3 regions of the Halomonas sp. AOP27-A1-41 genome follow, and region 1 is predicted to be linked to each of the others. Evidence: riboswitches for the same ligand, from Rfam matches in the RefSeq annotation. Region 1 holds a riboswitch; each other region holds the start of a gene.
The links. A riboswitch is a leader RNA that binds a small molecule or an ion and turns the genes downstream of it on or off. The one in region 1 is predicted to bind thiamine pyrophosphate.
Positions count from the first base shown of each region.

Region 2: another riboswitch for thiamine pyrophosphate. It lies ahead of ACT3TC_RS07235 (sodium:solute symporter); the one in region 1 lies ahead of tenA (thiaminase II).
Region 3: another riboswitch for thiamine pyrophosphate. It lies ahead of thiM (hydroxyethylthiazole kinase); the one in region 1 lies ahead of tenA (thiaminase II).

Region 1 is NZ_JBQSXT010000004.1:1,636-12,377, reverse strand. Features, by position in the region: gene ACT3TC_RS04270 (porin family protein) at 1-125, shown strand, start outside; gene ACT3TC_RS04265 (HlyD family secretion protein) at 369-1,430, shown strand; gene ACT3TC_RS04260 (DUF2955 domain-containing protein) at 1,420-2,583, shown strand; gene thiC (phosphomethylpyrimidine synthase ThiC) at 2,652-4,562, opposite strand; gene tenA (thiaminase II) at 4,585-5,253, opposite strand; TPP riboswitch at 5,342-5,494, opposite strand; gene ACT3TC_RS04245 (hypothetical protein) at 6,206-6,838, shown strand; gene ACT3TC_RS04240 (hypothetical protein) at 6,942-7,481, shown strand; gene ACT3TC_RS04235 (hypothetical protein) at 7,507-8,109, shown strand; gene ACT3TC_RS04230 (IS110 family transposase) at 8,589-9,632, opposite strand; gene ACT3TC_RS04225 (acetyltransferase) at 9,823-10,254, shown strand; gene ACT3TC_RS04220 (DUF7709 family protein) at 10,369-10,692, shown strand.
Region 2 is NZ_JBQSXT010000008.1:19,493-30,234, reverse strand. Features, by position in the region: gene ACT3TC_RS07250 (proline racemase family protein) at 1-570, opposite strand, end outside; gene ACT3TC_RS07245 (zinc-binding dehydrogenase) at 594-1,772, opposite strand; gene corA (magnesium/cobalt transporter CorA) at 1,850-2,818, opposite strand; gene ACT3TC_RS07235 (sodium:solute symporter) at 2,815-4,203, opposite strand; TPP riboswitch at 4,193-4,297, opposite strand; gene ACT3TC_RS07230 (CoA-acylating methylmalonate-semialdehyde dehydrogenase) at 4,966-6,465, opposite strand; gene ACT3TC_RS07225 (hypothetical protein) at 6,693-7,079, shown strand; gene ACT3TC_RS07220 (potassium/proton antiporter) at 7,191-8,930, shown strand; gene ACT3TC_RS07215 (DUF3581 family protein) at 9,052-9,759, opposite strand; gene ACT3TC_RS07210 (hypothetical protein) at 9,868-10,742, shown strand, end outside.
Region 3 is NZ_JBQSXT010000005.1:61,037-71,778, forward strand. Features, by position in the region: gene rplQ (50S ribosomal protein L17) at 1-186, shown strand, start outside; gene ACT3TC_RS05305 (D-alanyl-D-alanine carboxypeptidase family protein) at 461-1,819, shown strand; gene ACT3TC_RS05310 (DODA-type extradiol aromatic ring-opening family dioxygenase) at 1,943-2,680, opposite strand; gene ACT3TC_RS05315 (DoxX family protein) at 2,784-3,200, opposite strand; gene ACT3TC_RS05320 (LysR family transcriptional regulator) at 3,287-4,207, opposite strand; gene thiE (thiamine phosphate synthase) at 4,204-4,818, opposite strand; gene thiM (hydroxyethylthiazole kinase) at 4,818-5,618, opposite strand; TPP riboswitch at 5,643-5,738, opposite strand; gene gloA (lactoylglutathione lyase) at 5,967-6,500, shown strand; gene ACT3TC_RS05340 (DUF6164 family protein) at 6,502-6,867, shown strand; gene ACT3TC_RS05345 (cupin domain-containing protein) at 6,864-7,529, opposite strand; gene ampC (class C beta-lactamase) at 7,661-8,824, opposite strand; gene ACT3TC_RS05355 (LysR family transcriptional regulator) at 8,972-9,844, shown strand; gene ACT3TC_RS05360 (metal ABC transporter substrate-binding protein) at 9,841-10,742, opposite strand, start outside.

The DNA.
Region 1 (10,742 bases):
ATGGCGCGGGCGGTGAAATTGATGTCGCCAACAATCTGGCCATCAGCGCTGATTACATGCGTTATCTGGACAAGTCTGCCTACGATTTCGATGCCGCAAGTGTGGGCTTAAAATACCGTTTTTAATGATTAACGCTTAAAACGCGTTAGTGGTGTATCCAACCCCAGGGCCTTTTGGCTCTGGGTTTTTTTTATGGGTTTTTTCTGCAGGCAGCCAAGGGGGCTACTCAATAACGCTCATAAAGCAGAAGCGTGGCTAATTGTTAGCTTGCTAATCATTTGCTAAAATACGCTATTCCATTAAGCATGCGCTGGCCATAAGCGCTCTGCGCGTACTCAGAAGGTGCGCAAATCAACGAGTAAAACTTCATGTCCCCTGATCAAAAATTCGCCCGCTGGGTGAAGGTAGCGCTGACTGCCTTTGCACTGCTGTTTATCTATTTCTTGATAGCTGACAGCTTCATGCCCATGACGCCCGAGGCCAGGGTAATGCGCCCGGTTGCCCGTGTGGCACCAGAGCTCAGCGCGCCAGTGAAAGAAGTGACCGTGCGTGACCATCAGCAGGTTGCTAAAGGCGATGTGCTGTTTCGTCTGGACCCCGAGCCCTTTCAGCTTGCCCTTGATCAAGCGCGGCTAAACCGTGAGCAGGCTGAGCGCGAAAACACGCGCCTTGAAGCAGAGCTTGCCGCCGCCCGGGCGGTGCTGGCCTCTGCCCAGGCCGTTGCGGAGGAGCGCAGCGGCGAGCGGCGCCGTGGCGAAGCCCTGGTGGGGCGGCAGAGTATTTCACGCCAGCAGTACGAGCAGCAGGTGGCGGCTGAGCATACCGCCCTGGCAGACGTGGCTTCCGCCGAGGCGAACATACAGAGCCTGGAAGTACAGCTAGGCGAGAACGGAAATACCAACCTGCGCTTGCGCCAAGCCGACAACGCCCTTGAGAAAGCGCAGTTGGACGTCGAACGTACCGAAGTGCGGGCGGCAGAGTCAGGCCAGGTGACGAACTTGCAGCTTCAGGTGGGCGACTATGTTCAGGCAGGGCAGCCAGTGATTGCACTGGTGACTCAGAACATGGATATCGTTGCCGATTTCCGTGAAAAAAGCCTACGCCACGTACTGCCCGGCGACTCGGCTGCGGTGATCTTTGATGCGATGCCTGGGCATATCTTTGAAGGGCAGGTCAGTGCTTTTGATGCTGGCATACGGGAAGGACAGCTGACCGCTGATGGGCAGCTGGCGGATATTCCTACCTCTGACCGCTGGGTGCGCGATGCGCAGCGTTTGCGTATTCATGTTGCCCTCAACGAACCCATTGCGGCGCTGCTGCCAAGTGGTGCCCGGGCAACGGTGCAACTGCTGCCGGGGGAACATGCGCTGGCGCATCCCTTTGCATGGCTACAAACGCATCTGATCAGCTGGCTACATTATGTCTACTGATGCGGGTTCTACTACTGCAGGGCCCGCTGATACAAAACCGGCGGATGCCAGCACGTGGTCAATCAGTCGCGCGCTGCGTAGTTTTTTTAAGCGCACGCCCCGCCGTAGCGGCGCTGGCCCAGAGGCACCTGCCTACCATCGCCTGAGTGAGAATGCCCTGCGCCAGTGTTTGCGGGTGGCTGGTGGTGGCACTCTCGGGTTTATCATCAGTCAGTTAATGGGTTGGAACTACGGCGTCTTCTTTACCGTTTTTCCGATGTTTTTGCTGGGTATGGTGCCCATTCTGAATATCAGCATTATTCGCCAGTTTTTAGGTAACGTATCGGTGAATGCGCTGGAAGTCAGCCTGGTGGTCGGCCTGCTTAAGCATATGCCGGTGATGATGACGCTGGTCGTGTTGGGTATGTTCCTGTTTCGGTTTAGCTTGATGGCAAAAGGCCCGCTGTTTCTGTTTGGGGCCAATGGCGTATTAACCTTAAGCATTCTGCTGCATTTTGCGAGCTACCCCAGCGTCGATCTAGCGGATTTGTTGGCCTCCAATTTTGTGGCCAGCGTGCTCGCCGTGTTCATCGCCATGCTGATGTACACTCTTTTCCCTGACGTTGAGCCCCGCCAACCGCCGCCCAAAAGCACCAAAACGAAAGCGCAGATGCGCCATGAAACGCTGATGGGCGGCATTACCGCGACACTTTCCTTTGTCGTTTTTCAGGTGTTTGACCTGCAGGGGTCGCTCTCGGCACAAATGGCGACCATTCTGGTGCTGTTCGCGATGGGCTATGCCGGTGCGCGCGTATCCGCTCGCAAACGTGCCATCGGCACGCTGTTGGGGTGTAACCTGGCGCTGATTATGCAGCTTCTGCTGTACACACAAAGCAACCACTTCCTGCTGGCGATTGTGCTTTATTGGTTGGGGCTATTGCTGTTTGGGCGCGAACACATACTTGAAGGCGGCGGTTCAGGTATCGGGTTTGGCGGGATGACCACTTTAGGCATTTTGTTTGGTCAATCTTTAGGCCCCAGCCAGGACCTTGTCTATAGCGCGCTGTATCGCTTCTCATCCATGAGCGTGGCGCTGGTAGTAACGCTACTCGTCATGGCGTGCCTGCATTATCTGCTTAATCTTTGGGAGCCTACGCGACTACCAGAAAGTTAGCGTAACACGTCGACAACAGGGGCTTTCAGGCCCCTGTTTGCGTTTAACCCTTGAGTTTTTAAACCGCTTTACACTTCCTGATACAGCTGGCTTCCCGTTTGGCGAAATTTCTCCGCCTGCTCTTCCATGCCGCGCTTAACGGACTCTGCGTCGTTAGTACTTTCTGGCGTGCGGTCGCGGTAGGTGTCGCGCACTTCCTGGCTAATCTTCATCGAGCAGAACTTGGGCCCGCACATGGAGCAAAAATGCGCTACCTTCGCGGAATCCTTGGGCAGGGTTTCATCATGGAATTCCCGCGCGGTGTCCGGGTCTAGCCCCAGATTGAACTGATCTTCCCAGCGGAATTCAAACCGCGCCTTGGAAAGCGCATTATCACGCCGCTGAGCTGCCGGGTGGCCCTTGGCAAGATCCGCCGCGTGGGCGGCAATTTTGTAGGTAATAATGCCGGTCTTGACGTCATCTTTATTGGGCAGGCCCAGGTGCTCTTTTGGCGTGACATAGCAGAGCATCGCACAACCAAACCAGCCGATCATCGCCGCCCCAATGCCCGAGGTAATATGGTCGTAGCCTGGTGCGATATCCGTGACCAACGGGCCGAGTGTGTAGAAGGGCGCCTCGTCGCAGTACTCCAACTGCTTGTCCATGTTCTCCTTCACAAGGTGCATGGGCACGTGGCCAGGACCTTCAATCATTACCTGCACGTCGTGCTTCCAGGCAATGTGGGTCAGCTCACCCAGGGTTTTAAGCTCGGCCATCTGCGCTTCGTCATTGGCATCGGCGATAGAGCCTGGGCGCAGACCGTCACCTAATGAAAACGCCACATCGTACTGCTTACAGATCTCGCAGATCTCCTCGAAGTGGGTATACAGAAAACTCTCCTGATGATGATACAAACACCATTTGGCCATAATCGAACCGCCGCGAGAGACGATGCCCGTTACCCGGTTGGCGGTCAGCGGCACATAGCGCAGCAAAACGCCTGCGTGAATGGTGAAGTAATCCACACCCTGTTCGGCCTGCTCGATCAACGTATCGCGAAACACCTCCCAGGTCAGGTTCTCGGCCACGCCGTTGACCTTCTCCAGCGCTTGGTAGATAGGCACTGTACCGATAGGTACTGGAGAGTTACGCAAAATCCATTCGCGGGTTTCGTGGATGTTTTGCCCAGTGGAGAGATCCATGATGGTATCCGCGCCCCAGCGAATCCCCCAGGTCATTTTGTCGACTTCTTCTTCAATCGACGAGGTAACGGCCGAGTTACCCAAGTTGCCGTTAATCTTGACCAGAAAGTTACGCCCGATAATCATCGGCTCGCTTTCGGGGTGATTGATGTTATTGGGGATAATCGCCCGCCCACGAGCCACTTCATCGCGCACAAACTCCGGCGTAATCTCCTCTGGGATGCTGGCGCCAAAGCTTTGGCCGCGATGCTGGTGGCCCAAAATTTGCTCCACCTCGGCATTGCCCAGCGCTTGGCGGCGTTGATTCTCACGCAGGGCGATAAACTCCATTTCCGGCGTGATAATCCCTTGGCGGGCATAGTGCAACTGGGTAACGTTTTTGCCTTCTTTTGCCCGGCGCGGCGTGCGTTTCAAATCAAAGCGCAGTTGGGCCAGCATAGGGTCGTTGGCGCGGCGTTTGCCGTACTCAGACGTATGGCCTTCTAAAAACTCGGTGTCGTCGCGCTCCTCAATCCACGCCCGGCGAAGCGCGGGAAGCCCACGGCGTAGATCAATCTGGGCGTTTGGGTCGGTGTAGAGGCCTGAAGTGTCATACACCAGCAGCGGCGGATTCTGTTCATCCACGCTGGTCGTTTTGGTCGGCGAGAGGCTGATTTCCCGAAACGGTACACGGATGTCGGGGCGCGAGCCTTCAAGATACACCTTGCGTGAACCGGGCAGCGGAGAAATCGCGGCGGCATCCACTTGGGCGGTTTCGGCTAGAAAGCGGGCTGTCTTCTGAGTAACGGTTGTGTTCACGGTTATATCCTTGTTATTGGAATTAATGGGAAAGGTCCAGGCCCATCTGCCAGAAGTCGATTTCCAAGCGCGTGGCATCGCGGAAAATTTTGCTGAGCTCATTAAAGCGGGCAGGGGTGACGTCGGCGAGGCGAGCATCCAGCCATTCAAGCTCGGCCTGCATGGCCGCCTGAAACTCCGCGCTTTCGTACATCGCAATCCAGGCATCAAACGGGTTGTGTGTGCCGCGTAGGGTTGTGGATTTTGCATTCAACCAGTTGGCAATCTCGCCATAGCCCACCAGGCAAGGAGCAAGTGCTACGTGTAAATCCAGCAGGTCGCCACGGTTGCCGGTATCCAACACGTAGCGGGTGTAGGCCATGGTCGCCCGAGCTTCTTGTAGCTCGGCAAGTGCCTCCTCGGAAATACCCCATTCGCGACAAAAGCCCACGTGCAAGCCCAGTTCCACATCCACAATGGTTTTTAAACCTTCATGGGCATGGCGCAAATCGGCAAGCGTAGGGCTTTTGTAGGCGGCCAATGCATAGGCGCGAGCGAAGTGAATCAGAAACAGGTAATCCTGCTTCAGGTAGTGGCGAAATGACGCTTCAGGCAGCGTAGCGTTGCCCAGCTGGCGCACAAAGTCGTGCTCAATGTAGGCGCGCCAATCGTCATGGCAGGCAGTGGTTAAATCAGTAAAGCGGTAGCCCATACATCCTCCGGTGGTGGTGATCCGAAGGGCAGGCGAAAAGATCGAGGAAATGGCACGGAAGGGGGGCGAGCGATTGTGGGAGAGCTAGCCAGTGCCATCGCTTGATCCCTACGCCGGTACCCGCGCTACATCAAAAGCAGCGCATTAGCCGGATCAGGTTCAGCGGGACCAGCGCTTGGCAGCAAAATTGCTACGCCCTGCGCCATCTCAGCCGGATTCACCGGCACCCCGTCAAGCATTCAACTCAGCGAGTCTAGGTGGCGGTTGAGGGAGATGCAAGGGGGCGAACGACGGTGCTACGTGTTAATTTGAATCGATTATGTCTATCAACACTCACCACCACAGCATGATGCGATCAGGAAGTACTGACATTGACCACCGATAACAAAACGGGTTGGGAAGCCTTCTATCGCGCCAATCAAACGCGAGCCGCCTCGCCGCTGTTACGCCGCGCTTTGGGGGATGAGTGCTTAGCCAAAGGCAACGGCCATGCTATTCGATATGACTGCCAGCGATGTGGAACTGGCCTACACCTATTACGGATGATCGGGACGCTCACACCCCAGAGACCCATCTACGATCCAACGCCTAACGACAAGGAGCAACGCTATCGAGCATGATGTACCGCCATCCCCCTACAATGAACCTGATTATTCGACCTGCTGGCGGGTCGCGGATACGCTCGTCCCGGGGATAGATTTTAGCCCTAAGGCGCGCTACATTAGGTTAATTAAGATTCGGGGGCGCTGAAATAATGACCAATATACCACTAGAGCGAGTTACAACAGGCACGTATGCGCACGGCTTGGTGCCTCAGGCCGCATGCCTGTGAATACAATCCCCTATTAAATAGCCGCCTGATGGACGCGCCTTAGTCCAACAGACATTTATCCGCCATGCTCCGCACGGCGAATAAATGCTTAACTGTTAACTTTTCTCGGAGTGTGTGCCATTGGTAGAAGAATCTTGCAGTTTAATTGGGACTTGGGTAGAGCCAGAATATATCATTCCGGCTGCCATGGTATTGCTCTCATCCGGGCTTTTTCCGTTCCTTCTTCATAAATATAAAATGGCTAGAGAACGCGAAGAAAAGCTGTTCGACACTAGAAAATCCGAGTATCAAGAATATTTTAAGGTAATGGAAAAAGCTGCACGTTTGGCTGGTCAGGATTATGCTAAATTTTTGTCTAGCACATTACCTGAAGCTTCGTTGCGTTTGTATAAGAAGGAATTCTCTCCCGAATCGATAGTTAATTATCAGAATACAATGAGTGAATTTACTAAAGGCATTCAGGAAGGCTTTCAGAAAGCAACGCATGAGCTGGTTGGGTTGCGGATCGTGTGTTCTGATGCACTTGCTGATCTACTTGATGAGTTTGAGTCGTTGTATAAGGAAATTCTTGCTCTCCAGCCAATAATGCTTCATGAAATAAAAGAGTCTATGACGCCAGATTCGTTTATTTCTGGTGAGTTTAATTTCGAAACTCCCACACAAGTAAAAATAGTAGAGATGGGCAAGGATCTAGGCTTTCTTCGAGATGTAATAATTAAGCAGATGAGGAGCGAGCTTGGTTATAACAGTTAACAAACGTAGGCACGGCGACGGCTTTTACGTTGCGGCGTTGCCTTCACTTCAAAGCCGCGCATGCTGCGGGCATTAGGATTCTAAAGGAAACGGAGTAGAGGATTTGGAAAAAGTAGATCAATATAAAAAAAGTGTCGTTAAATTTGTTTTCAGAGAATTCGTGATCTTTATGTCCCAGATTGCAGTGTTCTTTATGGTTGCGGTTTTTACATCGAATTTTTTAAATAGTGAAGAAAAACTGGTTGCATTTTCAGAGCAAAAAATCAATGACGGATCTCTCGCAGAATTGGGTCTCACGTTTCTGGCTATTCTCGTGGTGATTGGTTTGTTTTCTGCCCTGGGTAGGATTTTCGATAATAAATATTTAGATTACTATGTGAATGAGGTTCTTTGTGAAATGCCCAAAACCATATACGTTTTTGGCTCAGCCGCTACAGGGGCTATGCTCGCCATATCTTTGTTCGCACATTTGCATACAACAAACGAAGTAAATGCAAAAGGCTTCGTCTTGCTGTCTGCGTTATTTGCATTCATGGTGTTCATATATGGCTGTGGATTCAGCTACGCCTTCAAACGAAAAACTCACATCTTGCCAAAGTCTAACAATTCAATGCAGCCGACCGCTGACGCGTCGGCTGATTGAGGCGTTATATGTCTAAGGAGAAATCGTGATTAAGCCTGACATTGGATTAGTTTTCGAAGAAAGTGTTTCAAATGAAATGTTTGAGGGTTTCGAAAATAGTATAAAGGCAGACGGTTTAAAATTGGTTGTTGAATCTAGAGAGCCATCAGGGGCGATGGCATGCCCAGAGTGGTTCATGTTTCCGGTTATTGCCGCATTCATAGGGAAGAGTTACTTTGATGGCTTTCTAAAAGAGGCCGGTAAAGATCACTATCAGTCGCTCAAAGAGAGCCTTTCCAACTTAACTAATAATGTAATGGCTAATCCAAGAATTGAGCCTACGCTTTTTGGAACCCAGGGAAAAATCAGTACCAATAATCCTTTTTCGCTCGCATTTTCAGTTCACGCTGAAGCTGAGGATGGTTATACGTTTAAGCTGCTAATCCCAAAATCAACCAGCAGTTGCGATTATGGTCTAATTACCAACCGGTTTATGGAATTCCTTTCGGACTACCATTTGGGCCTTCATACTCTAGCCTCTATAGGTTGCGCATGGGAAGGAGATAGGCCGCCGTCTAACATGATCTTTGTTCACTACAATCCGGACAAGGATTCTATTGAATGGTTAAATGAGCAAGACTATCGTTAAACGGCATATAACACCTATGAGCCTTCTGTCTGTCAATAGGCTGCAGCATTTTTTATTGGCCGCGTAAGCGGTCAATCTCAAGTCCCTGAGCCAGTGATCCTACTTCATCTGTCATCGTTGGCTGTTGGTGGCTTACAGCAAACACCTATTGAGGCTCTCTAACGTGGTAGTTCACCACTGCCAAACCGGGTTGCTCCTTGCAGGTGGGTCTGGGGCACTAGACATTCATCGGTTAACCAGCATCTGTCCTATTCAAAAAGCGGGTTACTTTACAGTCCCAGTTAGTTTCAGGTTCAGCGCCGGTGTAAGCCCACTCGCTCAGGGTGCTGATGCACGCCAGCAGGATGGATAATCAAAGCGACGGGCTTCGAGCTGGGTGTAGAAGTCGGGTTTCAGATCTCAAGATCAGTCAGCAGACACCCTGTTCAGCACACTCCATGATGATCCAGTTAGACGTTGATCATCATCCTGCTGCGTGACTAACTCCTTAAAAAGCGTTGTTCATCAAACACCTTTTCGTTCTTTAACATGAAATAGACTGCACGCCCCAACTTGTGGGCCAAGGCCGATAAGGCTTTGGCTTTACTCATGCGTTTCTGAAAGCGTTGCAACAGTTTTTGTGCACCTGGATTGCCGCGCAGATAAAGCACCGCAGCCTCAGAAAAAGCCCATTTTAGATGGGCATTACCAATCTTGTTGCCCTGGGTGCCATAGGTCTTACCGGCCGATTCGGCTTTGCACTTGATCATTCGGGAATAGGAGGCAAACTTCTGAACAGATTCAAAACGTCGAATATCACCCACTTCATACAGAATGGTGAGGGCCAGAATACGGCCAACGCCGGGAATGGTTTTTAATAAGTGGTAGTAGGTCGGCTGATGCTTTTTGGCCTGCTTTTCCAATAGCCATTCCACCTGGCTTAGTTCCCGGTGGTAGCACTCTAAAACGGCCATATCTAGATCGATATTGCGCTGAACGAGCGGGTCATCAAAGGTTCTGCCCAATTGTTCTCTGGCACTGACATTTTTTAAATTGACCTTGTTGGGTGGCAGGTTGTACTGACTCGTTGTGTTGACAACATGAGCTTTGAGATCAGCGCCGTGGCGAACGAGCCCAGTTCGGCGGCGAAGCAGGTCACGGGTAGCTCGCATGCTGCGTGGGTAGACATAAGCGAGGGGAAAATTACCGCCTCGAATAAGCGCCGCAATTTTGTAAGAATCCACGCGGTCATTCTTGGTTTTACCGCCATGAATGGCCTTCATATAAAGGGCATGACCGAGAATGAAAGCAATGCCCTGGTCTTCACAGAAATCAGCGATCCAGTACCAGCAGTGCATGCATTCAACCCCGATGACCAGATCGTCCAGGTAAGGTTCGATCAGATGAAGCAGAGGTTCTGGTTTGGCTGAAATCTCTTTATGCAGAAGGGTTTCGCCCTGCTGATCCAGGATGCAGACATACAGGCTACGGGCATGCAGATCAATTCCACAGTAGTGACGATGAGTGCTATTGTAAAAATTCATTGAGTCTTCTCCTGTTAGGTTTGGTCGCCTTTTCAGCTTAGCCAAACAGCTGAGCTGGAGGAGAAGGCTCAATGAGTATCAAACTGTTTAATCAGGACAAAATACAGTTGGCTGTGTTTCATTCCTCAACAATTTTAACCAACTAAATTTTGCCCATTACGCGGCGTTAAATTTTCAACCGAGTTTAGTGATGAATATTGAGGTCGTAGAAAAAGCAGATCACCTTAAGCTGATAGAAGTCTGGGAAGCGTCGGTCAGGGCAACGCATGATTTTCTGGCTGAAGATGATCTACAGGAGTTAAAGCCGTTAATTCTGGAGCAGTATTTTGACGCAGTTGATTTAAGGTGCGCTAAAAACGGTAACGGTGAAATTCAGGGATTCTGTGGAGTACATGACGGTAATATTGAGATGTTGTTCATCTCACCTGATGCACGCGGAAAAGGCATTGGTGCCATGTTAGCGGCCCATGCTATCAAAGAGCAGGGAGCATCAAGGGTCGATGTAAACGAGCAGAATGAACAGGCGGTAGGTTTTTATCAGCACATTGGCTTTAAAGTGACAGATAGGTCACCAGTCGATGGTCAGGGTAAGCCTTATCCGCTGTTGCATATGGCGCTATAAAAAGTTAACAAGGCCAGGTACGGCGACGTCTTTTTCGTTGCGGCTTCGCTTTCACTACAAAGCTGCGCGTGCTGGTGGCGTTAGTTATTGCGAAAATTATTGAAGGAGATAGAGATGTCCGAAGGTTCACCAGAGAATACCGAGCAACTTGGTTCGATCAATAAAAAGATCGTGGCCGAAGGAGAAGAGCTCCCCGCTGTAACCCTTAAAGATGGAAGTAAGGTACAAACAGGTACGGTTGCCACAATGCTCCGCAATATCGCTTTATACAACGCAGGTGAGCGTGGCGAGGTAGAAGAGCAGCTGAAGATCGCAGTACCGACCTTGATTAAAGTTGGATTGTTTGAGCTATTCTCCGTTGATGAGTGGATTAACGGTCAGAATCTTGGGCGTAGGTTCGTTGGTCTGTGTGCTAAAGAATACATTGGTAAAAACTAACAAGTTGCTGCAGTTGACCGCTGTTCCGCTTCGCTTCACCTGTGCTTCGG
Region 2 (10,742 bases), on a different contig from region 1:
CGCACAGGCCGAAAGCGCCCGCTCTTCCTCACGAATAAGCTTAAAACCAAGCTCGGCAGCATCCACTAGCGCGTAAAAGCCGCCGCTATAGGCGACAGAGTACGTCACGGTGCCGATACCAGGCACCTGGATGGTATCGCGGTAGGTATCAATGTAGCTGGGTAAGCCTTCACAGGTAACCGACTCGACCACGCCGTTATGCACACGCGCCTCGATATGTACCAGGCCTGCCGGGGCCTCCAACGAAAAATGCTGAATGCCTTCCTGCTTAGGTACAATCCCACACTCAAGCACCGCGGTTGCCGTACACAAGGTATTAGAGCCTGAATAGATCGGGTAGCCCATCACTTCCATAATGATATAACCTGCGGCGGCCTCAGGGTGCGTCGCTGGCACCAGTAAGTCCACCGACATCTCCGGAATACCGTAGGGCTCTTCCAGCAGCAAGCGACGCAAGCCATCGGCATCATCGCGCAGGTACTCCATTTGCTCCCGCACCGTGGCGCCCGGCAGAGCATCAATCCCGCCCGTTACGATTCGGCTGACATCGCCACCCGCATGAGTATCCATTAATTGAAGCGTATGGATCTTTTTCAAAGGCGTTGCTCCTGAGCGTTTGTTAGTGCAAAAGGTGCGCCGTGGGTATCCCACTGCGCATCCGGAACAATGACAATTTTGCCGAGATAATTGCTGCCCCGATTAACAAAATAGCGCTCGGCGTCATGCAGTTCAGAAAGCTTGAACGCCGCATGGAGAACAGGCTTGAGTTCACCACTACGAATCCAGGCGATTAGCTGCTCGGCTTCTTCACGAGTACCGTGAGAAACGCCAAATATCTGCACCTGGTAAAGGTAAATACGCGTCCACATGATCTCACTGAGATTACCGCCGCTGGCCCCTGCTATGGAAAGGCGCGGATAGGATTGGCGGTGCTGCATATCAACAATCATGGTGTCGATAAACAGATCGGTCATCTCGCCGCCGACCAAGTCCATCACCGCATCAATTGGCTTTCCGCCAGTGGCTTCTAAGACGCGGTTAACAAAGGTCGGCAGGTCGCCACGGTCAATGACGGCTTCGGCGCCTAACGCTTGCAGCGCAGCGGCTTTATCAGGCTGGCTGACCGCATAAGGAACGGCACCGATAATACGGCATAGCTGAATGAGCGCGGTGCCTACGCCGCCACTGGCACCGCTTACCAACACGCGCTCGCCAGCCTTGATGTGTGCCGAGGTCATCATATGGTACGCCGTTTGATAGGAGCACATGCCCATCGCGGCTAGCTCAGCATCGCTGAGTTCGGGATTATCAATGGAGTGGAACTGGTCTGCGGGTACCGCAATATACTCAGCGTAGCCGCCATCGGCCCCATGGCCGTAGTAGTCGGGAGTGAGATTGATATCCCGGCGCTCATCCGCATAAATATTGAAATCAAGCAGGCCACGCTGGCCAACCCGCTTAGCATCCACGCCTTCGCCTACCGCTACGATACGCCCGGCTACATCTGCCCCCTGAATACGCGGAAACGTTAAGGTGGGCGTGCCACCCATGGCAAAGGACGTCACGTCGCCTTTCTCCTTGGTGGGATACAGGCCTTCACGCGCTTTACGGTCAGTATTGTTTTTCGCGGTCGCCGTCACTTGGACCAGAACATCACCTGGGCCGGGCAACGGCGTTTTGACGTCTTCACGATAATGCAGTTGTTCGACGCCACCATGCCCGACCAAGAGCATGGCAGCCATCGTAGAAGAAACGGCGGTAGATTCAGGCATTGTCAGGCTCCTTGATACAAAGGAATAAGACTAGCCGACCATAGCAAACTCTTGCTACCCCTTAAAAGCCTGCTGAATTAGAACCAGCCCTTTCGCCTGAACACCCAAATCAGCACGCCACCGATTCCTGCCATCATGCCTAAAATGAAGAAGTAGCCATAGCGATAGTGCAGCTCCGGCATGTAGTCAAAGTTCATCCCGTAGATACCCGCAACAAACGTTAACGGAACAAAAATCGCCGTAATGACCGTTAGAACGCGCATTGTAATGTTCAGTTGATGCGACGAGATTGATATGTAACCGTCTACTAAATCACCGCAAATGTCGTAATACATCTGAGTAAGCGTGTAAAGCCGCTCAAAACGTTCGGCAACATCGTTAATGGCATGCAGCGTTTCACTTTCCTCACGCGGGACGTGCTCATAGTCGTAGACAGTTAACTCTTGGGTAATCCCTTTATGATAATTAAACACGCGCCGCATCTTAACCAGCCGGGAGCGGTACATGGTAATTTTGCGCATTAATACATCGTTGCCATTTTCATGTAGCTCATCTTCTAAATCGCTTAATTCCGCTTCAAATTCAAGCAGGCTATCAATGTAATACCCAGCAGAGATATACATCACCTTGAGCGCCACCTGCTCCGGTGATTTCGCTAATAACGTCTTACCGTGCTCCTTAAAGAGCCGCTCAATGCTCATGGCAACGCCTGGATGTAGCGTCACTAGAAAGCACTCACCAATAAAAAAGCAGACCTGCTGAGGAACAAAGTTTAGCTGGGCGTCAAAAGATGAAATACCGCGGTAAATAATCAGTGCGTGGTTATCAAACTCTTCTATTTTGGGTGGTAAGCGCTCTTTATGGGCATCCTGAATAGCCATGGGGTGACACTCAAATTTACCCAGTAGCCGCTCAGCAGATTCTGCTGATTCCCCCTGCATATCGATCCATATATGACTGCCGGGGGTATTCTGCCATGTGACAAAAAGCTCTTCGTTCCCTTCATGGGTTTCTCCATCAGGAGTAGTCAAAATACTGCGAATCATAACTGTCCTTGGTTCCAGGGGGGTCTTAAATACGCTAACAACACGCTTACCACCGTGGAAGCTAACAACGCACCTAGAAACGGCGCTAGTGTGGGTACACTGTTCGGAAAGCTTGCCGCCATTATCCCTTCGCTTATGCTGGCGTGACTCATCCACCCAGGCAAGGTCGCACCCAATAGACCCGCCATGCCGCCACCGATAGCCGCAAGAGGCGTCATGCGCCGCCACAAGCCCAGCAGCACGGGCACCACGGTTGCAGCGCAGACTAAATCAGCGATTAAAAAAAGACGTAAAACAGACACACCCTGAAGTGCGACAACCACGACAGGCACCATAAGCAAAACGGTCATCCAGCGTGTGAGCGCGATAGAAACGCTTGGCTGTTCACTGCGCGACACGATCAGTGAGGCAATACCGCTTTGTAGCGTATCTACGCTGGACGCCACCAATGTAACGGCAAGCACTAGTGCCGTTATAGCTAGCCAGGGTGGCGCGTTATTGAGCAGTGCAAAAAAAGGCATGGGCGGTTCGCCCAGCGGAACACCGTTCATGGCAGCAAGCATACCCAAACCGCCAATCACCATAACGATCATGACCGTGGCGCCCCCTCCTACCCAAGCCCCGCGGGCCAAACTGTGGTCATCACGTGCCGCCCATACCCGCTGCCAGTAGCCCTGGTGAAACAAGTTCGCTGCGGTAACCGCGATGACAAGCGTTAGTGCCACACTAAGCGCATCAGAAGTGGCGATAGAGGGCCATGCCGCACTGCTCGGCATGGCAGGCAAGTGCCAAAGGGTGACGCTGGAAACCACCACTAACAGTGCAAGCAGCAGCCATGCCTGCCAACGGTCAGTGGCCAGGCTTGCGCGTAGCCCTCCGCTTACCGTGTAAAGCAACGTAGTGAGCGTTACTCCAATAATCACCCAGCTCGACGGAACATCAGAAAGCAGCGAGGTGATCGCTCCAATAGCGGTTAATTCAGCGGCTAAAAAACAGGCCATATACACCACGGAAACCAGCGTTACCCAGTGGCGCACTCCGCGCCCATAGCACGCCTCAGCAAACTCAGCGATGCTCCGCCCCTCAGGGAGAGCCCGGCGTATAGACGGACCATAAAAGCCAAGGACGATAAAAGGCAGTGAGGAGCCAAGGGCATAGCCTGCCAAGGCCAATGGGCCAATAAAAGCGCCAATTTCTGGCGGCGCAAACAAAATCCAGGCGCCCATACCAGATGCAACAAAAGAGAGCCCTAGCGTGGTGCTGGTTTGTGAATTACGAGCGGTTACAAAGTCATCCAATGAGCCTTTACGCCCACGGGCTTTAAGGCCTAAAAATGCAAAGCAACAGAGCGCCGCGCCTAGCACGGCTGACGTTAGGTATGGCATGTCGCACTTCCTCCGCCGGTACTAACCGGTTCAGGTTCCAGGGTCTGCGTCATAGCATTCTCAGCCACGCAACGTGGCTCCCCTGGCGACAGTGAATTGAGAGCGTATCCTGATGTAAAGCGAGCTAACCGTCAAAATGAGCAGCTACTCGCGCCGTATCCTAGCCGCTAAATAGCTAACAGGAAAACGGTTTACTTCTGCTATTCATTCGCTACAACGTTGTCTAGACTAACAAAAGCTGCTGTACACTGAGTCAAAGCATTACAAAATAAAAGTAGCTTACCGCCATTAGTGTTATAAAACATTAGTGTTACAAGCGTCGCACAGGAGAATAAGCGACGCGCTTACAGGAAACCACTATGTCATACACCGAAGTCAAGGAGCATACGCAAGGGCGGCTCAATGTTCTGCTGCGAGCCCAGCGATCTACAGCATGCTGACTACGTTTTAAATACGCCAGATGATGTAAAGCGCGCGGTAAAAGACTTCGACCAGGCCACGAAGCAAAACGCTCCGCTACCCTCTGAAGGCCCTGCCATTTTGGCGATGCCTTTAGCAAATATGATCGCCATGCCAAAGCCGAAGGGCAAGAGGTCACCGACGAAAGAGGCGCCGTCTCTACTCGTATTGCATGAAAGCCAACTTAAGCCGATTGAAAAGCTACTGGAAGAAAGTTTGAGCCTGCTGAATGATTTTTAAGCCTTGAGTACAACAACGTCACTGGCCCCCCGCAAGAGCCAGTGACTGCTTAGTAAGTAAGCGTTAGCTTAATGCAATAGTACTATTGATACCGCTTGAAACGTTTTCAGGCTCAAACCAGCGGGCTGTTACCGTTTTGGTTTGCGTCCAGAAAGCGATCGCCTGTTTGCCATTTGGCCCTAAATCGCCGAGCTTTGAAGCGCGTGAGCCAGTGAAGCTGAAATAGGCAACCGGCACCGGGATTGGAACGTTGATACCCACCTGCCCCACGTCTATATCAGTTTCAAAGCGCCGCGCCACCCAGCCAGAATTCGTGAAGATAGACGTGCCGTTGCCGTTAGGATTAGCATTAATAAACGCAATCGCTTCGTCGAGTGTTTCCACGTTGACAACGCAGAGTACCGGCCCAAATATCTCTTCACGGTAAATGGTCATCTCCGCAGTCACATCGGTAAATAACGTCGGTCCCACAAAATTGCCCTTCGGATAACCGTGTACCTGGCAGTTACGCCCGTCAAGCAATAGCGTTGCGCCCTCCTTTTCACCGGTCTCGATAAGACCTAACACCCGCTCCTTGGCGGCAGGCGATACCAGCGGCCCTAAATCGGCATCCTGTTGAGTGCCAGGCCCCACTTTCATCTGGCCTGCAGCATCCACAATATCATCAATCCATTGTCGCGCCTCACCGACCAGCACCACGACCGAATTAGCCATACAGCGCTGGCCTGCGGCGCCAAATGCTGAGCCCAGCAGATTGTTGATGGCTTGGCTGCGATTTGCGTCGGGCATAACCACACAGTGGTTCTTCGCCCCCATCATCGCCTGCATACGCTTACCCGCATCTGCCGCCCGCTTGTAAAGCAATGAGCCGACGTGGGTTGAGCCAATAAACGATAGCGCTTTAATCGTTGGGTGATCGACAATCTGGTTGGCAACCTCAGGACCGCCGTGCACCACGTTCAACACCCCAGCTGGCACACCGGCTTCATGGGCGAGCTCCACCAAGCGCATGGTCGAGCTGGGATCCTGCTCAGAAGGCTTCAACACAAAGGTGTTGCCTGTCGCGATGGCCAGCGGAAACATGAAACAGGGCAGCATGATCGGGAAGTTAAAGGCCGTAATACCGGCCCCTACGCCTAGCGGCTGATGTAGCGTATAAACATCGACGTCGCTTGCCGCGTTCTCGGCCACCTCTCCTAGCTGGAGCGAGGTAATCGAGCAGGCGTGTTCGACCACCTCCAGACCTCGCCCTACTTCACCTTTGGCATCTGGCAACGTTTTGCCATGCTCTTCGGTGATTAAGGCGGCTAGTTCATCGGTGTTGTCACGAATCAGTGCCTGCAACGCCAGCATAATACGCATGCGCTTTCCAAGCGGTACCTTGCGCCACTCTCTAAACGCATGATGGGCGCTTGCAATCGCATGCTCTACTTCTTCTGCCGTGCAAAAAGGCACCCGGGCAACCACCTTTTGGGTCGCTGGATTAACCACATCACGCCACTCCTGGCTTTGAGATAGGACGGCTTGACCATCAATGATCATGGGAATTTCGCGAACGGCCATTACGCTTGCTCCTGATTATGATTGTGTTTGTAACAGAGGCAGTCTCTATAGCTGCCCCAGGGCCAAGAATAGGGTATATCAGCAAGTTAACGTAAACGTCAACTAACGGTTAGTGACAATCCCGATTAGCGATACAAGACGCCAAAGACAGTGCAAACGCATGTTTAACCGCTTGACCTCCCCTCCCAATAAGGGATGATAATACGGCGCACCCAGGAGATGTCTCTTTGCCTCAGCAATACATGCCCACCGCTATGACGTCTCTCCGGCTCGGCCAAGTGGGCCTCTGGAGCTTGGCGCTATTGCTGTGGTGCGCCGCTCCTCACGAGGCGATGCCGCGGGCTGCTGAGCCAGTTCATCACTCAACCCTGGAAGACCACGCCAAGCCGCTGATCGTGCTGGCTAACCCACTTAATCGCCTTAGCCTGGACCATGACAAGCGACGCCAAAACCCGGTAGTAATTCAAAATGATACCGGGGTGGCTCTGCCCGCCCATGAAAGATGGCCTGGTATTGCGCCTGCCGTTTATCACTGCGTATTGAATACCCTTGGCTCATCGACCCCAGGCTTACCAGGCGGCCTTCCTCCCTGCAGAGCACCACCCTACGCTTAACAAATAACGACGGTTAACAGAGGCGCGTAACGCCTCTTTGCCACGGACATGACACCAGGCATTTATTATTAAAAGGTCTGGCCATATCAAGTTATTTCAGGAATCGTGCGTATGTTTCTGGTGGACCAACTTATTTTACTAGCAGCCATCCTGCTACTGGTCGGCATTATTTCAAGCAAGCTGTCTGCTCGCTTGGGTATGCCGGTACTCGTACTGTTTTTAGGAACCGGTATGCTTGCGGGGGAAGCAGGCATTGGCGGTATCGACTTTAATAATCCTGGTTTGGCACACGCGCTGGGCACGTTGGCACTGGCAATGATTCTGTTCGATGGCGGCTTACAAACGCCCCTCGCCTCAATCCGCCTGGTGTGGAAGCCAGCCTCGCTATTGGCCACGCTCGGCGTTTTGATCACCTCAATGATTACCGGGGTTGCTGCTGCTTATATTCTAAAGCTCCCCCTGTTGGATGGTTTATTACTCGGCGCCATCGTCGGCTCCACCGACGCCGCTGCGGTTTTCTCATTACTGCGTAATGCTGGCATCCATATTAATCAACGACTCAAGTCTACGCTTGAAATTGAAAGCGCATCCAACGACCCGATGGCGATTTTCTTAACCATTGGATTACTTGAAGTACTGGTTAACGATATGCCCCTTGGAGTGGGCCTGTTAAAACTCTTTATCCTGCAAATCGGGGTAGGTGGCGCCGTCGGCTTGCTGGTCGGCTGGGCAGCCGTTCAACTTATTAACCGTATTCATCTGGTCACATCGGGCCTTTATCCCGTTCTGGTTGCGGCATGTGGGCTCTTCGCCTTTGGCGTTGCTGCGAACCTTGGAGGCAGTGGCTTCCTGGCGATTTTTATTGCAGGCGTCATGATCGGCAATCGCCCGATTGCCTTTCAGCGCAGCACGTTTTTGTTTCATGACGGATTAGCGTGGATGAGTCAGATCGTCATGTTCGTGGTGCTTGGGCTGCTGATTAATCCTGTTTCCCTACTGGATGTATGGCTGGAAGGCCTGATGATTGCGGCTATATTAACCTTGGTGGCTCGCCCACTCGCCGTCACTCCCATTCTAAAAATGTTCGGTTTTACGAACCGCGAAACCGGGCTGGTTGCCTGGGTAGGCCTGCGTGGATCAGTGCCCATTATTTTGGCTATTTTCCCACTGATTTTCGGCCTGGAAGGCGCTGAACTTATCTTCAACGTGGTGTTCTTCGTGGTATTAATTTCTGCCACTATTCAAGGCACTACGCTGCCTTACTTGGCGCGTAAACTGAAACTTACCGAACCACCGCCTGTTGTGCCTGCCGCCAGCCTGGAGATTACTTCATTGGAGGATGTTGACGCCGACATTGTGGAGTATCGGCTAGGCGATTTTACTCGTGCAGCCAACCGTCGTTTATCGCAACTCGCACTGCCTGACGGCACAGTGGTGGCCATGATCACCCGTGGCAAAGACGTTATCCCACCGCGAGGATCCACTCAATTACAGCCAGGCGATCACTTGTTTGTCGTGCTGCGTTCACAGGTTCTGCCGTTTGTTGACTGTATTTTTGCGGAGGGAGCCACGGTCGACAACTACCAACTCCCCAATCAAATATTGCATCTGAAAGGCAACACCAACGTTGACGAAGTATTTAACTCCTATGGCATTACGCTAGACCGTGATATGCACTGCACATTAGACGCGCTTCTGCGTGAGCGATTGACGGACGAACCGCGCATAGGTGACTCAATAACGTTGGAAAACGTGACCCTCTCCGTTCAAGGCGTACTTGATGGGCGCATTACCACGGTAGGTTTGGCCATCAGTCAGCCAGAACTCACTGTAGAGCAACACCCCGCCTGACACCCATACGTAAAGGCCACCCGCTATTAACGGGTGGCCTTTAGAAATACCTCAACGTGCTGCAAAAATGTCCTGCAAGAATCGCATTTCAGTCTTGCTGGACTAGCCCTGCAGAAACAACTCAGGCAGCTTCGTAGGCGGCTTTAAGCCGGTAAAACTCATCAACAATGGCGGCCATTTCAGCGGCGTCATAATGACAAAGGCCACTGACCACCAGCTTTTTAGAGCCGACACCGATTGCAGCGCCCTTCGATTCAATGGAAAATTCAAGCAATGCGTCTGCTCGCTTCCCCTGCACATCCAGCGATGAGCGCGTTAAGGCGAGGCCTGGTGTAAACCCATCCAAACGCTCTAATGAAAAACCCATGCTATCGTAGATAACCAAAGGGCGTTTAGGGTTAAACATTACCCCATGCTTTTCCATTAGCGGCTTTAAATAATGCGGGAAATTTTTGCCTGAGAACGCCACATAGCAGCGAGCAAAGGCTTCAATAGCAGCGCTATCGTGGGTCGTCTCGCCATCACGAACCACCTGTAAATAACATTTTCCACTCTCATCACTTACGTGAAGCTCGCCATTTTCTGCTTCACTAAAGAGCAGTGGCGTATCAGCACTTACCATATTGGTGAAGCGAAATTCCATTTGCCGCGACAGCCCGAACTTTACCAGTATTAGCGTAAACAACAGGTCACCAGGCACGCAGAAACGTCGCGCACCCGGATTATGGATCGGGTTGTAATCACCTGCCACGCCTTTAGCGAAACGGCTGGCCTGCTCGGCGGAGACCACTACATACTCTCCGTGTTGCGCGTAAAAATCCTTGAACATGGCGTTTGCTGCCTGCCTAGCGTTGAAATCGAAAACCCATAACTATCCAGCGTCGCGCATAATGCCATAAAACGCGCGCCAACAGGAGTCACCTGCCAGGAAGCGAGTATGTCAAACACGAACATTACTAAAAAGCGCTTATCCCGCGTTGTATTGGCTACCTTGATCAGTAGCCTGTTTATCATAACGGTTTGGCTGGTGGGCAGCTACTGGTTGCTGAATAGTCAGTGGTTACCGGAAAGAATTTCTCAGTTTGAAGGTATTGAGGTTCGCTGGAGCCAAGGAACTAGCCGCCACCCTGGACGCTGGGAAGTAGACAACCTTTATCTTGCCCGTGAAGACGATGCGCTACCGATGGCAATTGAGGCCGAGCATGCCACGCTCACACTCTCGTTATGGTCGCTACTGCGTGGCGAGTTACATATCAAGGCATTAGAGGCCGAAGGAATTCGCCGCTTAACGGTGGGTGATATCGCCCTTGAAGCGCAGGGCACGCTAGAAGTGGCTGATACAACCCTTAGCCGTGAAAACCTGGCCATACCCCATGTGAACCTGGCAATCACAGAAGGCCGCCTGATACGCCCAAGTGACCACGCCACACTGGTTAACGCCATAACCCTTGAAGCCACTGCAACGCTTGATGAGATCACGCCCACGGACCCGGCCACGGGTGCACTTAACCCTGAACTGCTAGCGGCACTTTCCGCAACACTTGATATTAAGGCGCAGGCAGATGCCTGGAATGTATTCATGCCCTACCTGGAGGCCATTCCGTGGCTTTTCCTGGACGGCCGCGGCGTACTGGAGGGCCATATTGAACTTGCCTCAGGCACACTTAAACCAGGTAGTCTGCTTACTTTGAAGGCACCTGAATTACGTTTAACGCTGGATGAGCGAACGCTTTTAGAGCACGATCAACCAACGACCTGGAGAGAGGCAGATGCACCACCCCCGCGCCACACAGCAACCGGTAGAGGAAGCGT
Region 3 (10,742 bases), on a different contig from region 1:
TCTCGCACACGTTCCAAAGAAGCCGTTGGCAAGCTGTTCAATGAGCTGGGTCCGCGTTACGCCGAGCGTCCGGGTGGCTACATCCGTATTCTCAAGTGCGGTTTCCGCACCGGCGACAACGCGCCTATGGCGTACGTTGAGCTAGTAGACCGTCCGGTTGCTGAAGAAGCCGCTGCTGAAGAGTAAATCTTTAGTTGCTGCCTCTTTAAAGCAGAATGAAAACCGACCCAGCTGGGTCGGTTTTTTTTATGCCTGGCGTATCGAGTAATGCCGCTATAAACGTTAAATTGTCCGACGAGCGTGCTAGTCTAGAGTGAATTGACGGGGCCATTGGCGCTGCAGTTGTTTACCCTTGGGAACTGATTCATGGCGCATTATTCAATGCGGGGGTGTACGCGTGCAGGCCGAGGAAGAAGTGTGCGTCTCGTTTCCAGCGTAAATGAATCATCAAGGGGCAGACATGGTGACGAGGGGAGTAAACGATAACAAGGCGTCGAGGGCATGGCTAGCGGTAACGATGTTACTGCTATTGATCATCACCACCTCGACCGTGCAGGCGAATCCACGTTACGCAGGTATTGTGGTCGACCTTGATAACGGTGAAGTTTTATACGCAGAAAATGTGGATGCACCGCGTTATCCTGCTTCGCTGACCAAAATGATGACGCTGTACATGACCTTTGAAGCGCTGGAAAGTGGCACTTTAACGCTCAATGAGCCCCTCGCTGTTTCTGCCCAGGCCGCGGCCATGCCCGCTACCAAATTATGGCTTTCTGCGGGCAGTACGATTCCTGTCGATACCGCTATCCGCGCCCTGGCTGTGCGTTCGGCGAATGATGTCGCCGTTGTGGTGGCTGAGGCGTTGGGCGGTAGCGAGCAGCGCTTTGCGCGGCTTATGACCGAAAAGGCGCGAGAGTTAGGTATGACGGCCACGACCTTCCGCAACGCCTCCGGGCTTCCTGATGACCAGCAAATCACCTCCGCGCGGGACATGCTCACGCTCTCGGTGCGTGTCATGCAGGATTTTCCACAGTATTACCATTACTTCGGTCTTCAGGAATTTACTTATCGCGACAAGCGCCACACCAGTCATAATCGGCTGGTGCGTGACTACCCTGGCGCTGATGGCTTAAAAACTGGCTTTATTCGTGCCTCTGGCTTTAACGTCGCGACGACTGCCGTGCATGATGGCCGGCGGCTGGTTGCCATTGTGATGGGAGGGTTTAGCTCTTCATCGCGTGATACTCATATGGCCGATTTACTCGACCGAAGCTTTATGCGCGCTGAGCTGCGTGATCAGCGTACATGGGTCGCCAATACCAGTTTTTCTCAGGAGTTTATGGGGTTTGGTGGTTCTACACCTCCCGTGGCACCTCCCAAGGCGCCAACACCTGCGCCAAGCCAAATGCTTGCCAGTATTGAAACGACCACGCTGTCACCTGCCCCCAATACCAGCGTAGACGAGCAACTGGCCACGATCACCGTTGAAGGCCCGGCCGAGGCGTCCCGCGCGTCTAACGCTGACCCTTTGCAGGACTTTATTCAAAGTGAGCGCTTGGTGGAAGCTCCCCCGACCGGCGCCTGGGGTATCCAGGTGGGTGCATTTAGCCAGCAAGGGCAGGCTCAACAGCTGGCCCAACAAGCGGCCCAACGCTTAACGCAAAACTTGGCCGGGCGCGTGGAGGTGGATACGCTTGAAGGCCAAACGCCGGTATACCGTGCTCGCCTGGTGGCTTTGGATGAGCATCGCGCCCGTGAAGCCTGCCGTGAACTACAACTGCAAGGTATGGAGTGCATGGTGGTCAACGCAAGCCTTTAAGCCTTGTTTTAAATGTCAAAAAACCCCACCAGCTTTTATGAGCTGGTGGGGTTTTTTTATGGTTGATGTCACGATCCACTACGGCTTTTCACCAGTGCACGTGTACGCGCGCAATCGCTTAGGCTAGGCAAAGGCGTACGCGTTCATTGCCAGCACGCCATGCTCAACGCTGCGGTGGAGCGGTGTGACATCACCGCCTGCGCCCATGGCTACCAGTAACGGCTGAAAATGCTCGGGCGTTGGATGGTTCCTGCTCGCTTCGGGGGCCGTTTGCCAGGCAAGCAACGCCTCACGGTCATTGTTCACAAGCTGAGTATCGACCCACTCTGCAAAAGCGCCGACCCAGTTGGGCATCGGGTTATCAAGCGGCATGGTTTCGTAAAGGTTATGGGTCAGGCTGCCCGACCCGATCATCAGAATACCTTCTTCACGCAGTGGCGCCAGGCGCTTACCCAGCTCAACCAGCTTGTCGTTAGACCAACGCACAGGCAGCGATAGCGTAACGACAGGAATATCCGCCTTGGGAAACATCAGCGAAAGAGGTGCCCAGGTGCCGTGGTCAAACCCTCGTTCCACTTCTGAGGCCCCCAGTAATTTGGCCAAGCGGTTGGCCAGTGCAGGCTCGCCAGGTGCCGGGTACTGCTGCTCGAACAGTTCGCGGGGAAAGCCGCCGAAGTCATGAAGGGTTTCTGGCCAAGGGCTGTTACTGACTTTCAGCGTCTGACTTTCCCAGTGCGCTGAAACCACAATGATCGCCTTGGGCGTCAGTTGCTTGCCCAGCGAACGTAAAAAGTGGTGGGCAGGCGTAGGGGTGAGGATCAGCATGGGAGAGCCGTGGGATATAAAAAGACTGGGTAGCATAACAACGTCTCCTGGCAGAAGTCCCTGGCAGTGACCAGGGCGCGAGCAAAGGCATGGCGGAGAAAAGGTGATAGATAAACTCGTTTTGGTGCGCCTAACGCGATTAGCTAATGCGGCGGTTCAGTGTAAAGCTGCCGCCGCCTAAACCTGCCTGCACGAGCAGGGCAACGGTCCAGAATGCCGGGAACTCCCAACCACCGCCAGCGTTGGTAAACGCCCAGCCGTTGCCAAGATGCACGGACGTAGCACCCAGTAGCAGAGGGATCATTGCAAGGCTAATCCAGCGCGTATAAATACCCAGAATCAAGGCCAGGCCGCCGCCAACTTCGCCCAGAATCGTTAAGTAGGCTATAACGCTTGGCAGGCCCATTGACTCAAAGTAGGCGACCGTGCCCGGCAGGGTAAACACAAACACCTTGGTCAGGCCATGGGCGAGTGCCATCACGCCAAGTGATAGTCGCAGCAGTGCGATGGCGTGGGGTTGAAGGTTTGTGCTCATGGTGGAAGAAGATGCATTCATGGGGTATCTCCATTGGGCAGTGATGAAAGTTCAATGGGGACACTTTACGTTCATTGACGGCAGAGATAATCCACGCGTACCAAACATCACTGTTGCGAAATAGGCGACAATCCCATCTCCTGCTCCCAGTAAGGCGGGCTACCCCAAGCGTCCGTTAACAGCTCAATAAACCGCTCTACCTTGGCAGGTAAAAAGCGTCGCGCAGGGTAAATGGCATGAATATCCAGCATCTTGGGGGGGATGTGCGGCAGTACCTGAACCAGGCGCCCAGCGATAATGCTCTCCGTTACCAAAAAGCTGGGTTGATGAGCGATACCGATACCTGCCTCGGCGGCATGGGTTAAAACATCGCCATTGTTGCTTTCAAGCGGGCCTTGGGGTGTCAGCGTCATATTTTCAAAACGCCAGTTGCTATTGGCTAAATCGCTGCGGTAACGCAGGCAGCGGTGGTGCGCAAGCGCCTCAGCATTTGCCGGCACGCCATGGGTTTCAAGGTACGCCGGGGATGCGCAAAACAGCATTTGACAGCGCGTCAGACGCCTGGCGATCAGGCTTGAGTCGGGCAGGTTGCCAATACGAATGGCCACATCGTAGCCCTCTTCGAGAAGATCCACGCGGCGGTCACCTAAGTCCAGGCGTACATCCAGGCCAGGATACGCCACCATAAAGCGTGCCACCAGCGGGGAGAGGTGGCGCATGCCAAAACTCATGGGGCCGTTGATACGTAAACGGCCGCGTATTTCAGAAACACCGCTGCCTACGTCGGCGGCAGCCTCATCAAGCGCCTGTAAAATCGCTTGGGCATGCGCAAGGTAGCGCTCGCCCTCGGCGGTTAAATGCAGGCGCCGCGTGGTGCGCTGAATAAGCCGCACCCCGAGCGTCTCTTCAAGGGCCATGACAATACGTGATACCCGCGTGCGGGAAAGATCCAATGCTTCAGCGGCCCGCGTGTAGCTGCCAAGCTCGGCAACTTTGACAAAAGCGGCAATATGGTCGAGCTGGTTCATGGCCGAGCCAACGCCCGTGCGGCCTGGTAAGGATCAGGCTGGCCACAAATGGCGGAGATAACCGCCAGGCCATTGGCACCGGCTGTAACGACCTGCTGGACGTGTTCAGCCTTGAGCCCGCCAATGGCCACGCTTGGCAAGGTGCAGGCCGCGGCTAACTGAGCCAGGCCTTCAAACCCCAACGGTTTAGCATGGTCCTGCTTGCTTTGGGTGGTAAACACCGGGCCCAGGCCCACGTAGTCGAGCAGGGCCACGGGGGCTGCATGAAGCTGCTCAAGCGTATTAATCGAAAGCCCGATAATTGCCTCTGGCCCCATGGCCGCCCGTGCCTCTTGAACCGCTGTATCGCTTTGGCCGACATGCAGCCCATCGGCGCCGCTTTGCAAGGCAACGTTCAAGCGGTCATTAATCACCAGTGGTACCCCGCTACCCGCCAGGGCGGCTTTCAAGCGCTTGGCCTGTTCAATCATGTCGGTATCGCTTGCGTGTTTATCGCGCAGTTGAACAAAACTGACGCCCCCTTTGACGGCCTCAATAACGGTGCGCTCTAGCCCTGCGGCTTGACAGAGTTGAGCGTCAGTGACCAGATAAAGCGAAAGATCAAAACGCATTAGCCTTCCTCCAGCCCGGTAAACTGACGGACGTCTGTAGGTGTTAGCTGATACAAGGCGTCCAACAGGGCTACCTGAAAACTACCCGGGCCTGCCGCCTGTTGTCCAGCGCGGCTACCCGCGATAGCAAAGCTTGTAAGTGCGGCTAACGTGGCGTTCAAGGGAGCTCCGGGGCTGGCCGCTACAAAGGCGGCAACGGTGGCACTTAACGCGCAGCCAAGCGTAGTGACACGCGGCATAAGCGCGTGCCCGCCGTTCAAGCGCCAGTGCTGAGTGCCATCGGTAATAAAGTCCTGCACGCCGGTCATCGCGACAATACAGCGCTGCTGCTTGGCGAGGTTAATGGCGGCCTCACGCGCTTCATCCGTAGAGGCCGTGGCATCCACTCCTCGGCCCGCGTGGGTCAAGCCGGAAAGCGTCATGATTTCTGAGGTATTGCCACGGATCACGCTGGGCTTAAAAGCCAATAGCGTTTGTGAAAGCGTTTGACGGTAGTAAGTGGCGCCCACCGCAACCGGGTCCAATACCCAGGGGGTATTGCGCTCGTTGGCCGTTCTGGCGGCAAGTTGCATACCTTCTGCCCAGTGTGGTGAAGGTGTACCGATATTGATCGAAAGTGCCCCGGCCAAGCGAGTAAACTCAGCGACTTCCTCAGTTGAATGCAGCATGGCAGGGGAAGCGCCGACAGCCAGCAGGCAGTTAGCTGTGCTGTTCATCGCTACAAAATTGGTAATACAGTGCACTAACGGCGTGGTGCGTTGTACAGCGGAAAGCGCGTCGCTCAGCGGGAGTGATGTCATGGCCACCTCACAGCGTAGATCGGGTGTGATGACACCGCGACTTCCTACGCCGGTATTATCCGGTTCAGGTTCTAAGGGTGCATCTCAGCTTGAGCGTCTCAAGCGCCCCTGTCGTCAGGCTACTATCCTTGCCTTGGGCGGTGCTGTAAAGCGCAGGCGATGTGTAAGGGGAGGCCGGTAGGGTAAGCGGGGCTGGAATAATGGCTGCTCTGCCCTCATGGTATGTCATCACAACGGCATCATGCGGTGTGAAACGGTTAGCGATAGGCCTGTACACGGTATGGTTTTTGTCAAAGATAGCCCCTCAATCAATTCATTTAACAGCATAATTCCCACAAGGAGCCCAAGATGACTTTGCAAGGTGAACAGCATAAAGGCGTTCGTCCGGCCCCTGCGCAAACCCAAGGGTTTCGCTTAAACCATACGATGCTGCGGGCGAAAGACCCCGAGCGCTCATTGGCCTTTTACTCCCAGGTATTTGGCATGCAGGTACTGCGTCGGCTGGATTTCGAAGAGATGCAGTTTTCGCTCTACTTTCTGGCGAACCTGGAAGCCAACGACCAGGTGCCGGAAGATACCCAGGCGCGTACGGCCTGGACCTTCAGCCAAAAGGGGTTGTTAGAACTTACCCATAACTGGGGCACAGAAGACCAGGACGATTTTGCCTACCACGATGGCAATGCCGAACCGCAGGGCTTTGGACATATCTGCTTTAGCGTGCCGGACTTGGAAGCGGCCCAGGCGTGGTTTGATGAGCACGATGTGACGTTCATAAAGCGGGCGGATCAAGGCAAAATGCAGGGCGTCATTTTTGTGAAAGACCCGGACGGCTATTGGATCGAAGTTATCCAGGCCGACCTAATGGCGGCGATGGGCGACTGATATGGCACACTTGCTGTTTCGGCTGCGCTACGTTACCGATGAAGAAGCCATGGAAGTCCGCTCACTACTGGCAGAACATGGTTTTGATACCTATGAAACGCAGGCCGGTTTTTTCCGCTTAGGGGTGGACGCGATCTGGCTGCGTGATGAAACCCAGCGTGAGGCGGCCGAAGCAGCACTGGCGGTGTATCAAGCCGAGCGCTTCACCAAGGCTCGGCAAGCGCACGCCGATGCCGTGAGCCAAGGCGATGCACCTACCTTATGGCGCCGCTTGGCGGCGCATCCCTTTCAGGTCACCCTGGTAATGGTGGCGGTCGTTATGGTGGCACTGCTTACGCTGCTGCCATTTCTTGGCCTGACTCGTTAATCAAGCCGCAGGTGCCCGCGTTTTAAGTAGAGCTTGACCCCTGCGCTGCCCGCGCTAAGTTGGGGAGCGGCGCCGGGAGGGTAGCGACACCAGCTGCCCGTCGGGTATTCGGTATCGCCGTCGCACAAGGTGCCTTCCAGAACAAACGCCTCCAGGCCACCACCCAGCGTCGGGTAGGCAATCGTCACGCCCGCCTCCCACCGCTCCAGGCTGGCGCGCTCCTGGTGAAAGGTATGCAGCATTTTATAGGTAATGCCTGGGCGGCGGTCCGGCTGCCAAGGTAAACGGTGGGCAGGTACGGCCAGTTGAAGAATGTCATTGGCTGCAAACTGGTGAAGCTTCACCAGGATGAGCGCGCCCTCATCGCCTATGTGCGGGGTGTGGCCCGTACCGATAGGATTGCGCAGATAGGTGCCCGCGGGGTAGCGGCCGTGCTCATCACCGAACACGCCCTCTAGTACAAGAATCTCTTCCCCGCCGTCGTGGGTATGTGCGGTGAACTGGCTGTTGGGCGCGTAGCGTACCAGGCTGGTCGCTCTGGCGACTTCCTCGCCGATGCGATCAAGCATCATGCGTGTGACGCCTGCACTGGGCGAATCGACCCATTGATATTGGTCCGGCGTTACGCAGGCAAAGTGGCTAAAGTCGGCGTTAAGGCGCATGGTGTTGGCTCTTTGCAGTGGGGGGATCGCGGTAGTGCAAGTCTCCTTATCCACCACCCAAAATGCAATGCATAAAAGAGCGCTTTAATGACGAGCCTTTAGGAAGGCTCGTGGCATAAAGGCGGTTTTTTTCAGGGCGTCGCCGCAAGTGTCGTCAGAATATGGTGGGCGGCCTCAATACGTGCCTGGTTGGGATAATTGCGGTTGGCGAGCATCACGATGCCTATTTGCTGGCTGGGTACAAAGGCGACATAAGCGCCAAAGCCATTGGTTGAGCCCGTCTTGTTAAACCACACATCGTCATCTGCCGGTAGCGGTGTCTGAAGCTGCTCGGCCTTGTTAGCCTCCAGCACCATCTCCATTGAATTGCCTGCTTGTAGCTGGTCAAGCGACACAGGGTAGGCATAGCGCTCCCAACCGAGGCCTTGGGTCATATCGCCCATGTTGACGTAGCCCATCCGGGTTGCTTGCAGTGCTTCGCGCAGCGGTTCATCCACCGCTGAGCTGTCCATGTTGGCGTTAATGAACGCCAGCATATCGGCGCTATTCGACTTTACCCCGTAGGCCTCTGCATCCAGTACGCCGGGGTTTACCCGAATCGGCTCATCCTCTTTTGAGTACCCGAAGGCGTAGTTCGCTTGGGCGTCTTCAGGTACCTGCAGGTAGCTGTGCTCAAGGCCGAGTGCTGAAAACACGTGCGCTTCCATCAACTGGGCGTAAGGTTTTCCAAGCCGCTGGGCGGTCAGGTAACCGAGTAATCCAATGCTCGGATTTGAATAGAGTCGATGGGTGCCGGGCGCATACGTCGGTGCCCACTGGCGGTAGTAGGCGACCATGTCGTCTTCGTTGTTGACGCTATCTGGAAACTGCAACGGCAGCCCGCCCGCCGTGTAGGTGCCCAGTTCCAACAGGCTGATGTTATCAAAGGCGCTCCCTTCAAGGGCTGGCAGGTACTGGCTGGCGGGGTCAGAAAGTGACAGAGCACCGCTGGCCTGAGCGTAAGCCGCCAGCGTCGCCGTAAACGTCTTGCTGACGGAGCCCAGCTCAAACAGCGTATCGGTAGTTACCGGCACGCCAGCCTCTTGATCGGCGACCCCATAATTAAAGTAATAGGGCGTGCCCTTAACGCTTACCGCTACGGCCATGCCCGGGATACTGTGCGCGTCCATCAAGACTACGATAGTGTCGTTGACCACCGACGCCACCAGCAGACTGCGTGGATCATCATTCGCATAGCCAAAAGCGCTGATAAGAAACGAACCTGCCACAATAAGCGCATTCTTTGCTGTTAACATCTTGTTCATCAGAAAACCCGTTACGTGTTGTTGATTAACATCGGGCGTTGGCCCCGCTGATTCATTGCTTACGTTACGGCGAACCGTACAAGGTGACAAACAGCGATATTTTGCATAAGCCATTAGAAAAATTTGGGGGTCTGTGTCGTGCGTCCCTACTTACCACTAAAAGCCCTGCGCGCCTTTGAAGCGTCGGCCAGGCACTTGAGTTTTACCCGAGCGGCTGCCGAGCTATGCGTGACGCAAGCGGCCGTTAGTCATCACGTAAAATTGCTGGAAGGTCAGTTGAAGGTAGCACTGTTCACCCGCCTGCCGCGCGGACTGATGTTAACGCAAGAGGGCGAAATGCTACTGCCGGTCCTCAAGGCGTCGTTTGATCAGATTACGCACACGCTGGATCAATTAGGCGAGCAGAACTACCGGGAGGTATTGAATGTGGGCGCGGTGGGCACGTTCGCCGTCGGCTGGTTGCTGCCCAGGCTTGCTGACTTTCAGGAGCGCTATCCGTTTATTGATCTGCGCCTTTCGACCCATAACAACCGTACGGATATGGCCGCGGAAGGGTTCGACTTTGCTATTCGTTTTGGAACAGGCGCCTGGCACGGTATTGCGGCCCAGCCTTTGTTGCCAGCCTCGCTGTCGGTCATGTGCACGCCTGACATCGCCACCCGGCTAAAGACGCCGGCCGATGTCGTGGGTGAAACATGGCTACGCTCTTATCGCACCGATGAGTGGACGCAGTGGCTACTGGCGGCGGGGTTATCAGGCAGTGTTTCTGTGCCAAGAAGTATCGTGTTTGACTCTTCTATTGCCATGATAGAAGCCGCACAGCAGGGTGTAGGCATTGCCCTGGCGCCGCCTTCAATGTTCTCACGCCCGCTCACCAGCGGTGCTTTGGTACAACCGTTCAGCACCGCGGTGAGTTTAGGCGGGTACTGGCTGACGCGCTTACAATCGCGGCCAGAAACCCAGGCCATGGCCTGTTTTAGAGAGTGGCTGACCATGGCAACCAATGCCTAGTGGCTATGGCTATGCTCGCTGTGATCATGACCGTGGTCATGATCGTCATGTGCATGGTCGTGGCCGTCATGCGCATGGTCATCATGGCCCGGCTGGGCCAGTGCTTCGTGCAGCACTACCGCATTGTGGCGCATCATGCCAAGGTAGGTGCTCGCTTCGCCCTCGGAAGAGAGCGCATCGGCATACAGCGTTCCGGCAATCGGCAGGCTCGTCTCTTCAGAAAGCTGCTGAATGACGGCAGGATTGGTCATGTTTTCATGGAACAGGGCTTGTACGTTTTGATCGTTGATCACATCCACCAGCTCGGCCATGCTGGCGCCGCTGGGTTCTACTTCGGTCGATAAGCCGGTAGGAGCCAAAAAGTTAACGCCGTAAGCATTCGAGAAGTAGCCAAAGGAGTCGTGGCCAGTAATCACGCTGGTTGAGGCCGGGATCTCGCTGATGAGCTCACGAATTTCAGCATCGACTTCTGCCATGCTGGCCAGGTAATTATCGGCGTTAGCCTGGTACTCATCGGCGTTAGTTTCATCGGCCTCAATCAACCCGTCACGAATATTGGCAACGTAAATCCGCGCTTGGGCCATATCCTGCCAGGCATGAGGATCAAATTCACCATGCGCATGGTCGTGTCCGTGATCATGGTCGTGGTCGTGATTATGGTCATGATCGTGGTCATGCCCATGACCATGGTAGTCGAGCTTGTTAATGCCATCAGTGGCCGTTATCAATGCGCCGTTGTAGCCGCTGGATTCAATGAGCCGCTCCATCCAGCCTTCGAACAGTAGGCCATTGAACACCACAAGATCCGCTTCTGTCAGTGCGCGTGCATCGCCTGGGCGAGGGGAGTAGACGTGCGAATCACCGTCAGGCCCCACCAGTGATGTTACTTCAACGTGCT